4 regions of the Rhodococcus sp. OS5 genome follow, and region 2 is predicted to be linked to each of the others. Evidence: riboswitches for the same ligand, from Rfam matches in the RefSeq annotation. Region 2 holds a riboswitch; each other region holds the start of a gene.

What was found. A riboswitch is a leader RNA that binds a small molecule or an ion and turns the genes downstream of it on or off. The one in region 2 is predicted to bind cobalamin.
Region 1: linked by a shared signal. The riboswitch ahead of ACVZUB_RS05815 (ABC transporter substrate-binding protein) and the one ahead of metE (5-methyltetrahydropteroyltriglutamate--homocysteine S-methyltransferase) in region 2 are both predicted to bind cobalamin.
Region 3: linked by a shared signal. The riboswitch ahead of ACVZUB_RS09845 (ABC transporter substrate-binding protein) and the one ahead of metE (5-methyltetrahydropteroyltriglutamate--homocysteine S-methyltransferase) in region 2 are both predicted to bind cobalamin.
Region 4: linked by a shared signal. The riboswitch ahead of ACVZUB_RS05290 (FecCD family ABC transporter permease) and the one ahead of metE (5-methyltetrahydropteroyltriglutamate--homocysteine S-methyltransferase) in region 2 are both predicted to bind cobalamin.

What each region holds. Positions count from the first base shown of each region.
Region 1 covers NZ_CM166368.1:1,261,640-1,263,810, reverse strand. Annotated here, with positions in the region: gene ACVZUB_RS05825 (hypothetical protein) at 1-84, opposite strand, end outside; gene ACVZUB_RS05820 (siderophore-interacting protein) at 241-1,098, shown strand; cobalamin riboswitch at 1,140-1,320, shown strand; gene ACVZUB_RS05815 (ABC transporter substrate-binding protein) at 1,379-2,171, shown strand, end outside.
Region 2 covers NZ_CM166368.1:5,036,015-5,038,185, reverse strand. Annotated here, with positions in the region: gene metE (5-methyltetrahydropteroyltriglutamate--homocysteine S-methyltransferase) at 1-1,230, opposite strand, end outside; cobalamin riboswitch at 1,390-1,614, opposite strand; gene ACVZUB_RS23415 (helix-turn-helix domain-containing protein) at 1,696-2,133, opposite strand.
Region 3 covers NZ_CM166368.1:2,126,776-2,128,946, reverse strand. Annotated here, with positions in the region: gene ACVZUB_RS09845 (ABC transporter substrate-binding protein) at 1-947, opposite strand, end outside; cobalamin riboswitch at 1,064-1,209, opposite strand; gene ACVZUB_RS09840 (MMPL family transporter) at 1,281-2,171, shown strand, end outside.
Region 4 covers NZ_CM166368.1:1,147,479-1,149,649, reverse strand. Annotated here, with positions in the region: gene ACVZUB_RS05290 (FecCD family ABC transporter permease) at 1-811, opposite strand, end outside; cobalamin riboswitch at 929-1,064, opposite strand; gene ACVZUB_RS05285 (TetR/AcrR family transcriptional regulator) at 1,081-1,689, opposite strand; gene ACVZUB_RS05280 (alpha/beta hydrolase) at 1,742-2,171, shown strand, end outside.

The sequences.
Region 1 (2,171 bases), 2.6 Mb from region 2:
ACGCCCACGTCGGAAAGTCGCTACGCCGAATCGGGCCGTGCGCAGTGCACGGCCGGAAGCGAGAGAACAGCGGCGTATGGACATCACAGGCACGGTAGCAGCGCCGGCACCACTCGCTCAACCGCGTCGTTTCGAGACCCGAATCATTCAGGTAATCAGATGTCACTTCTGGACAACTCGCTCGACTTAGGTAGCACTAACCTGGCGGCATCCCGAAAACCCGATCCAGGAGCACAGTCGATGACACATGCAGACGCCTCGCGCACAACAACTCCCCCGACGACCGTCCTACGGACCGCTGACCACAATCGCGGACTCAACGACGTTCTCGCGATCGTCGAAGCACTGGAGCGACCGAGCGATCACCTGCTGCGGATCACGGCTCGTTTGACGGAGTCGACCGACGATCCGACCTGGTCACGCCCGAATGTGACCGTACGCATGAATCTCGGGCCGGCCTTCGACGACGCTTCGCGCGTGTACACGGTGCGTTCCTACGATTCAGCGAGCGGATCGATCGTCGTCGATGTGGTCCTGCACGGACAGACCAGTCCGATGATGAGGTGGGCAGCAGCGTTGGCCGTCGGTGACACCTTCGGCCTCACCGGTCCGCGGCCACACTTCTTGATCCCTGATGTTCCTGGTCGACGTATCGCACTTTTTCTGGACGGCACCGCAATACCCGCATTGCACTCGATCATCGAGCAGTTGCCTACCGACGTCGTCGGAATCGGCTGGGTCACAACAGATGACGAGGTCGCCTTCGCCGAACTGCCCGCCCTCCCCGGCCTGGAGCTTCACCGCGTGAGCGCAGATCCGGCCGAGCCCGACGGCCCACTGGCGGTACGAGCACGCGAGCTCGCCAATCCCGCGAGCTACGTCGTGTGGGGCGCCGGTGAACGCAACGAGATGCGCGCAATCCGGAAGCACTTTCGATCGACCGTCGGACTCGACAAAAACGACGTCGCGATATTCGGATATTGGAAGGAGGGCGTCAGCAACACCGAAATCGACCTCCGTCGACGCGAGAACTACGAGCGCATCCTCGCCGACGGCGGAACCCTCACCGACATCGACGACCTGGCCATCGAGATCTGATTGCCTCACACCAGCCGACCTGACCGGCGGTGCACTGCGGTGATAAGTTCCTCTGTGCCAGCGGACCTCCACACAGGGGGTCAGGGAATCCGGTGTGAATCCGGAACTGACGCGCAGCGGTGAGGGTGACCGCCCGGGCTTACGCCACTGGATGAGAATCTGGGAAGGCGCTCGGGTGGGGCGATCTCGAGTCCGAATACCGGCTGGCAGCAGGGGTCAACAGGCGCCTGTTCACACGGTAACGGGCTCCGCGAACGAGCCCCTGCGAGAACGAGATTCCATGCGTCTGTCCAGACTTCGCCTACCCGCCGCCGCCGTCGCTGCCCTGTTGAGCGCGTCGTTGGTTGCCTGCTCCTCCGACGACAGTGCTGCCCGACAATCCAACTCTTCCGAACAATCGCGCGTGACAGTCCAGAACTGTGGCCGAGACGTCACGGTGGAGCGACCGATCGAACGGGCAATCGCGGTAAATCAACCTGCAGCAGAGATGCTGTTCGCGCTGGGAGTGCAGGACCGGATGGCCGGGTACGCCATGAGCGATGACGATGTCCTCCCAGAACTGCGCGAGGCGCGTGGTCAGGTCCAGGCGTTCGACACCGAGTTCCCGTCATTCGAAAGTGTCCTCGAACGCGAACCGGACATGGTCTACACGACGTTCAACTACACGTTCACCTCGGAGGGCATCGCCGACCGGATCAAGTTCACCGACCTCGGTGTCGCGACATATCAGTCACCCAGCGAGTGCACCGGTCAGGATGCCGAGCAGAGCAAGGCCCTCACGCTCGACGACTTGTACGACGAAATCGACGACGTGGCAACACTGTTCGATGCCAAGGACAAAGGTGTCGAGCTCACCGAGAGTTTGAAGGATCGCGCGGCCACCGCCACGGCGGCACTGGGAGCTGAGGACGTGACGCTGGCGTGGTGGTACGCAGCCACGAAGACTCCGTACTTCGCCGGGTGCTGCGGTGCACCGGGAATCATGACCGACGCGGTGGGTGCGAAGAACGCCTTCGACGACAACAAGCAGTATTGGCCCGAAATCGGTTGGGAGAGTGTGCTCGATCGAGACC
Region 2 (2,171 bases):
GGCGGGCGCGCGACCGGTCGCCGAGTTCAGCACCGCGTCCAGACGGCCTCGAACACTCGCATCATTGAGTCTGCGATCGTCCTTGCGGGTCGACGCGGCCGCTCGTGCCAGAGCGAACTCGTCTTCCACCGACTCCCGGCCCTGTGTGAGAGCGGTTGCGAGAGTTACTACTTCCTTGACCTTCTCGGTGCCGAACGCGAGCCACGAGCGCAGGGCCTTGTCGACATCGGCTTCTGCGTCGAGAGTGTACGGAACGTGCAGCAGGGAGCACGATGTGGAGACGGCAAGATTATCCACGCTGCCCAACAGAGCACCCAACGTGCTCAGTGCCGAATCCAGATCCGACCGCCAGATGTTTCGTCCGTCGACCACGCCGGCGACGACCAGTTTGCGGGCGAGTTCGGGGACGGAGCCGATCGAATCCTGACCGGCCACCAGGTCGACGGCAAATCCTTCGACGCCGGTGGACGCAAGCGCGGGCAGCGCCTCACGCAGCGAACCGAAGTACGACGCCAACAGGATCGACGGCCGCTCGGACAGCGCTGAAAGCTGTTCGTACGCAGCGCGTGCCGCTTCGATTTCCTCGTCGGTGCGATCGCCTACGAGGGCCGGTTCGTCGAGCTGAACCCAGCTCGCACCGGCCTTCGCGAGCCGACCGAGTAGATCCGCGTAGAGGGGGAGTAGTTCGTCGAGTCGCGAGAGCAGCGGCTCGTCGGTGCCGACAGCCTTCGAGAGCAGCAGGAAGGTGACCGGTCCGATGACGACCGGGCGGGCTGCAATACCGTCGGAAAGTGCTTCTGCCAGTTCGGACAAGACCTTGGACGGGTCGAGTGCGAACGTGGTGGACGGCGAGATCTCCGGCACCAGGTAGTGGTAGTTGGTGTCGAACCACTTCGTCATTTCGAGCGGCGCGATGGTGTCCGTCCCACGGGCAGCGGCAAAGTAGCGGTCCAACGGATCGGCGACCGACGCGACGCGGTCGGGCAGCGCGCCGAGAAGAACTGCGGTGTCGAGCATCTGGTCGTAGAAGGAGAAGGTATTGACCGGGACGGAGTCGATGCCCAGGTCACGGAGGTCGGCCAAGCCCTGCCGACGGAGGTCACGGGCGACAGCCTGCAGGGCGTCGGCGTCGATGCGCCCTGCCCAGTAGCTTTCGGTTGCCCGCTTGAGTTCTCGATGAGGACCGATGCGCGGTGAGCCCAGCACGGTCGAAGTGAATGTTGTTGTCACGGAGTTTCTCCAGATTGCCAATGCATTGATGGCCACTGCCGGCAGACGGGTACACCTCACGAGACCCCGAGTTTCAGCGGGCAGCACTGCCCGCACCGCACACGAGGTCCGATGGAGATCTACACGCCCATTCCACGAGGCGGTGGACCGTCGGGCACGGCGTGCCCGACACAGTCGGCAGGTCTTCGGACTCGCGGGCACTCGATCGAGTTGGATCGAACCTACTGGCCGTCGCTTCCCAGGCGGATGCCCAGTGCACATGAACGGCGGTCGTTCCTGCTTACCGCTGCGGGACAGTCCCGGATTTTCACCGGGTTCCCTCTCACCCCGACAGCTTGCGCTGACGGAGCTTCGACGCCGGGACCGGTCTTCGGGGCTCCTCATGACCGTGCCGGGCGAACCAGCTGCATCGACCAGCATAAGGCCAACCCTCCCTGAGCAGTCAAGGAGAGTCGGCGAAGGGCGCTATGCGCGTGACATGTAGGAATTCGAGTCCGGTGGTACGCGCGGAAGATTTTCGGAGGACCGTAGATTCTCCGCCATTTCGACAAGCAGATCCTGTGAAGACGGTGAGAGGTCGACGACACGGGAGGTGAGGTTCCGCAGGCGCACGTTGTGCAGCTGTTCGAGGAGGGAGAGGTCTGCCTCGCCACCTGAGATCGCGGGCGGAGTGTGATCGGACGGGGCGTAGAAGTAGTCCGGATTGACCTTGAAGAAGTGGGCGAGGGCGGCAACCACTTCGGGTGACGGATTGGTTCGGACGCCGGTGCGCAGTTGCGACAGGTACGGCGTCGAGATACGGCAGCCGAACTCGGTCATGCCGCGAACGACCATCGCGTTGGTGACGTGAAAGTCGGCAGTCTCGAACAGCGAGTTCAAGCGATCGTTGAACTGGTTCGACATGAGACGTCCCTTCCCCCGCTACGCACAGGCTCCGTCGG
Region 3 (2,171 bases), 2.9 Mb from region 2:
GCCGAACGCACCAACCGTGAACTCTCGAACAGGTCAGCGAGAGGAACCACGACGAACCGGTTCTGCTGCACAGCAGGGGTGGTCGCCATCAACGGCTGGGCACGGAGGAAGTCGATCTTCTGCTCGGCGGTCTTGTCGCCGTAGTCGATGACCACGATTGCCTGGGGTGCACGCTCGGCAACAGCTTCCCACGATGCGTCGATGTAGGGCTTTGTCCCTTCGGCGAAGATGTTCGAGACGCCGGAGTATTCCGCGACCAATTGACCGACGCCGACTCCGCCGATGGTCGTCGGAACCTGGTCACCGCTGTCGTAGAAGAAGGTCGGTACCGGCGCCGCGTCTCCGACCGAAGCGCGGACGGAATCGAGACCATCGCTGATCTCCTCTGCGACCTCGCGGGCGGAATCTTCGACGCCCAGGACTCGACCGAGTTGCGTGTAGTCGTTCTCGAGCAATCCGATGTCGGGGAAACCGGTGCCACAGTATTCCGAGAAGAGGAAGGTGTTGATTCCGCGCTCGCCGAAAGCGTCTCGGGAACGGCCTTGCTTCTCGTTGAAGGCACTGGTCATTCCTCCGACCACGAAGTCCGGATCGACGTCGAGGACCTGCTCCATGCTGGGGAACGTATCGGAAAGGCTGGGAATCTTGTTGAATACATCGGCGGTCTCGGCAGTTGGCGGGTTGTCGCTGTACGCCCGCCCGACAATCCGATCACCCGCGCCGATCTCGATGAGGGCTTCGGTGACGTGTCCGTTCAAAGACACGATGCGCTGCGGCGGCGAATCGAAGGTCATCTCGCGATCGCAGTTGGTCACGGACACCGGCTGTGCGAAGGATTCCGCAGCAGACGCCGACTCTGATTCCTGACCTTTGGAACAACCTGCCGAAACCAAGGCGACCGCGATGAGAACAGCGGCGGCGCGGGACGGGGAGAACTGAAGTGACACGGGGACCTCGTAAGGGCTCTGAGCCACGAATGAGAATCCGACAGACAACTCCGCCCGCACGCTGATCCTCGGCCAGAGCTCCTGCTGGACTTCCTTTTCGTAGACCACGACGAATGGATGTCGCACACCGCGCGGCGGGTAATCGGGCTTGCCGACACTCGGTGACTACCGAGAATCGACCTACCGTTGCGGGTCAGCGCCGGATTCGGACCGGCTTCCCCCACACGCGTGGCTTGCAAGTGCTTCGAGCAGTATGCATGACGTTTCCGATTCAAGACCAAACGCCCACTACAGTCGATCTGGCCAGACGCCCCCACACACCGGAGTTGATACATGACACGCTGGGCCCAAACCGTCGTCGCCCGGAAATGGTGGGTACTGAGCCTCGCGGTTCTGATAGTTCTCATCAGTGGGGTGTGGGGACTCGGAGTGTTCGGCAAGCTCAGCCAGGGCGGCTTCATCGATCCGGGCAGCGACTCCGCGAAGGTCGCCGACATCATCGAAGACAATCTCGGACCGCAGACCCCGGACATCATCGCGATCTACTCGCCCACGGACGGCAAGACTCTGGACGACATCGGGCCGGCAGTGACAGCCGCCGTCGACCAATTCAAAACCGAAGTGCCGACCGCTTCGGTGAAATCGTATTGGGGAACAGACGCCGCAGCGAAGGCCAGCCTGCTCTCGAACGACGGATCCATGGCGGCCGTTGCGATCACGTTGGCACCGGACTCGGGCGTCACGCCCGCCACTTTCGCCGATCTCCTGCCGAAGCTCGAAGTCGAAGGTGCCGAGGCACAATTCGCGGGTAACACCGTCGTCGGCGTCGCATTCAACACCAAGCTCGAGAAGGACCTGGTGGTCGCCGAAGCCATCGCCATTCCGATCACTCTGGTGCTGTTGGTCTTTATCTTCGGCGGCATCGTCGCCGCTGCCGTGCCCGTGTTCGTGGGTGTACTCAGTGTCCTGAGCGCTTTGGCCGTTCTGCGAATCCTCACGCTGATCACCGATGTGTCCTCGTTCTCGATCAACGTCGCTTCTCTTCTCGGGTTGGGACTTGCCATCGACTACGGACTGTTCGTGGTCGGTCGGTTCCGTGAAGAACTGAATTCGGGCTCGGACCCGGGAGCGGCTGCTCAGCGGACAGTTCTGACGGCGGGTCGCACCGTCATGTTCTCAGGTCTACTGCTGATCTGTGCGTTCAGCGGCATGCTCGTATTCCCC
Region 4 (2,171 bases), 2.5 Mb from region 2:
CGAGCATGCGTGTGACGTGCGGTATGACCAAGCCTACGAAGGCAATCGCGCCGGACACTGCAACCATCGTGCCGACCAACGCTGCCAGCACGCCGAACAGCACGTTTCGCAGGGTTCGGACGGGAATACCGAGCGAAGCCGCGACGTCCGGTCCGGCCGCCAGCGCATCCAGCCAACCGTGCAGGGCGAACACCGCTGCCGTCAGCAGGAACACAACGATGACCGGCGCCCACAACTTGTCCCAGGATGCCCCGGCCAAACTTCCCAGGAGCCAGAACAATACGGACTGCGCGGCCTGGGAATCATTGGTACGCAGCACCAGAAAACTCGCGATCGCCGACAGGGCGGATGCGGTAACGGTGCCGGTCAGAACCAATCGCAGTGGAGTGATACCGCCTTGCAGCGTCGCGATGGTGAAGACGAGAATCGCAGCTCCCAACGCCCCGATCATCGCGCCGAAACTGAGCGCCCACACTCCCGCGCCGGCGAACAGTCCGGTGGTGATGACGGCGGTGGCACCGACACTCGCGCCGGACGACACTCCCAGCAGGTGGGGATCGGCAAGAGCGTTACGGACGAGGGTTTGCACCACCGCGCCGGCGACGGCAAGACCAGCGCCGACGGCCAGACCGAGCAGTACCCGAGGTGCTCTGATCCCCCACACGATCGCAAGTTCGGAACGCGTGACGGGTGGGCCTCCGAAGCGCGAGTGCACCACGTCCACCACAGTGGACACGGGGAGCATCTCGGATCCGAATGCCAACGCGCACACAGCAGAGAGCACGGTGACGACCAGCAGAGCGGGCAGCACGATACCCGGACTGAGCCGTCCTCGCGGCGCACCCGCCTTCGGCGGAGGCAGGTGGGTAGGTGGAGACAGAGCTCCGCCAACAGCATTCATGGTGTGACCGATCCATCCTCGTGGCATGACACAACGTCAACGAGGGTGGTATCTGGCTACGGTCGACGCAGGGACGACCTCACAGTGGCGGGACCGCGCCGGAATTGCACCGACTTCCCATTACCTCGATGATGACGTCAGAACCATAACGGACTGTGGTCACCATTCCGCACACCGGATCAGGATTCCGACGCGATCATCGATCTCGTCTGCCGCACGACGGCTTCCGTTCGCACTCGAAGTTCTTCGGGTGAATCCGATTCCAGCACAACCCGATGCACCTGGCTGTCCACGGCAGTCACAGTCAGCCGCGATGTCAGCAACGCATCCTCCGCACTGAAACCGCGGCTCTGCAAGTAATCCGAAAAACCCAGTACCAGTTGCCGATTCATTCCTTCGACCTGCTCGATGAGCTCACGCGTACGCGGAACCTGATCGTAGAGCAGGTGAAAGAACTCTCGCGGCTTACTGTTCACTTCGACCGCGCACTCCACCAACATCCTCACGGCCTCGTCCGGGGTGAGCTCACGCTCGACGATGTCGGCAAGGCAGAGCGCAAAACTCTCCCGCGCAGCACTCACGTGACGGTTCGCCAACTCCGAGAGGATCTCGTACTTGTCGCCGAAATACTGGTAGAGCGAGCCCACCGACACCCCTGCTTCGTCAGCGATCCGGTTGGTGGTCGCTGCCATGGCTTCCGAAGCGAAAACGCGAGTAGCTGCCTCCAGGATCGCGTCGTAGGTAGCCCTCGAGCGCTGCTGGGAGGGCCTTTTCCGCCGAGTCGACACGGTCCTCCGATGCGAGTTGTCAGCCGCGACGCCGATACCGAGAATTGTGTAGGTGACCAGCGCCGATTACTCGAAGTTTATGCCCGACCGGTACACCGACCACATGCCGGCGCCGACCCCGACGTGGTGGGAGTGGAACGGCAACACCGTCCACGTCGCACGGGCCGTGGTTCCAGACGCGCCGGTTCGTGTTCTCGGCATCCACGGCGCCGGCGGCTACTCGGGCGCGTTGTGGCCGTTCGCCGGGATCGGCGTGAAACTCGGAGCCGAAGTCCTCTTCCCTGACCTTCCGCTGTACGGCGACACCGTCGTAGCCGATCCCGCCGGCGTCCGGTACGAGCAGTGGGTCGATCTCCTCTGCGATCTCGTCCGGGCCGAGAAGGCAGCCGACGATCGGCCGCTGGTGTTGTTGGGAGCCAGCATCGGCGGTCTGCTGGCCTACGAGGTAGCCGACGTGGCGAACATGAGCAGCAATCGGGAGC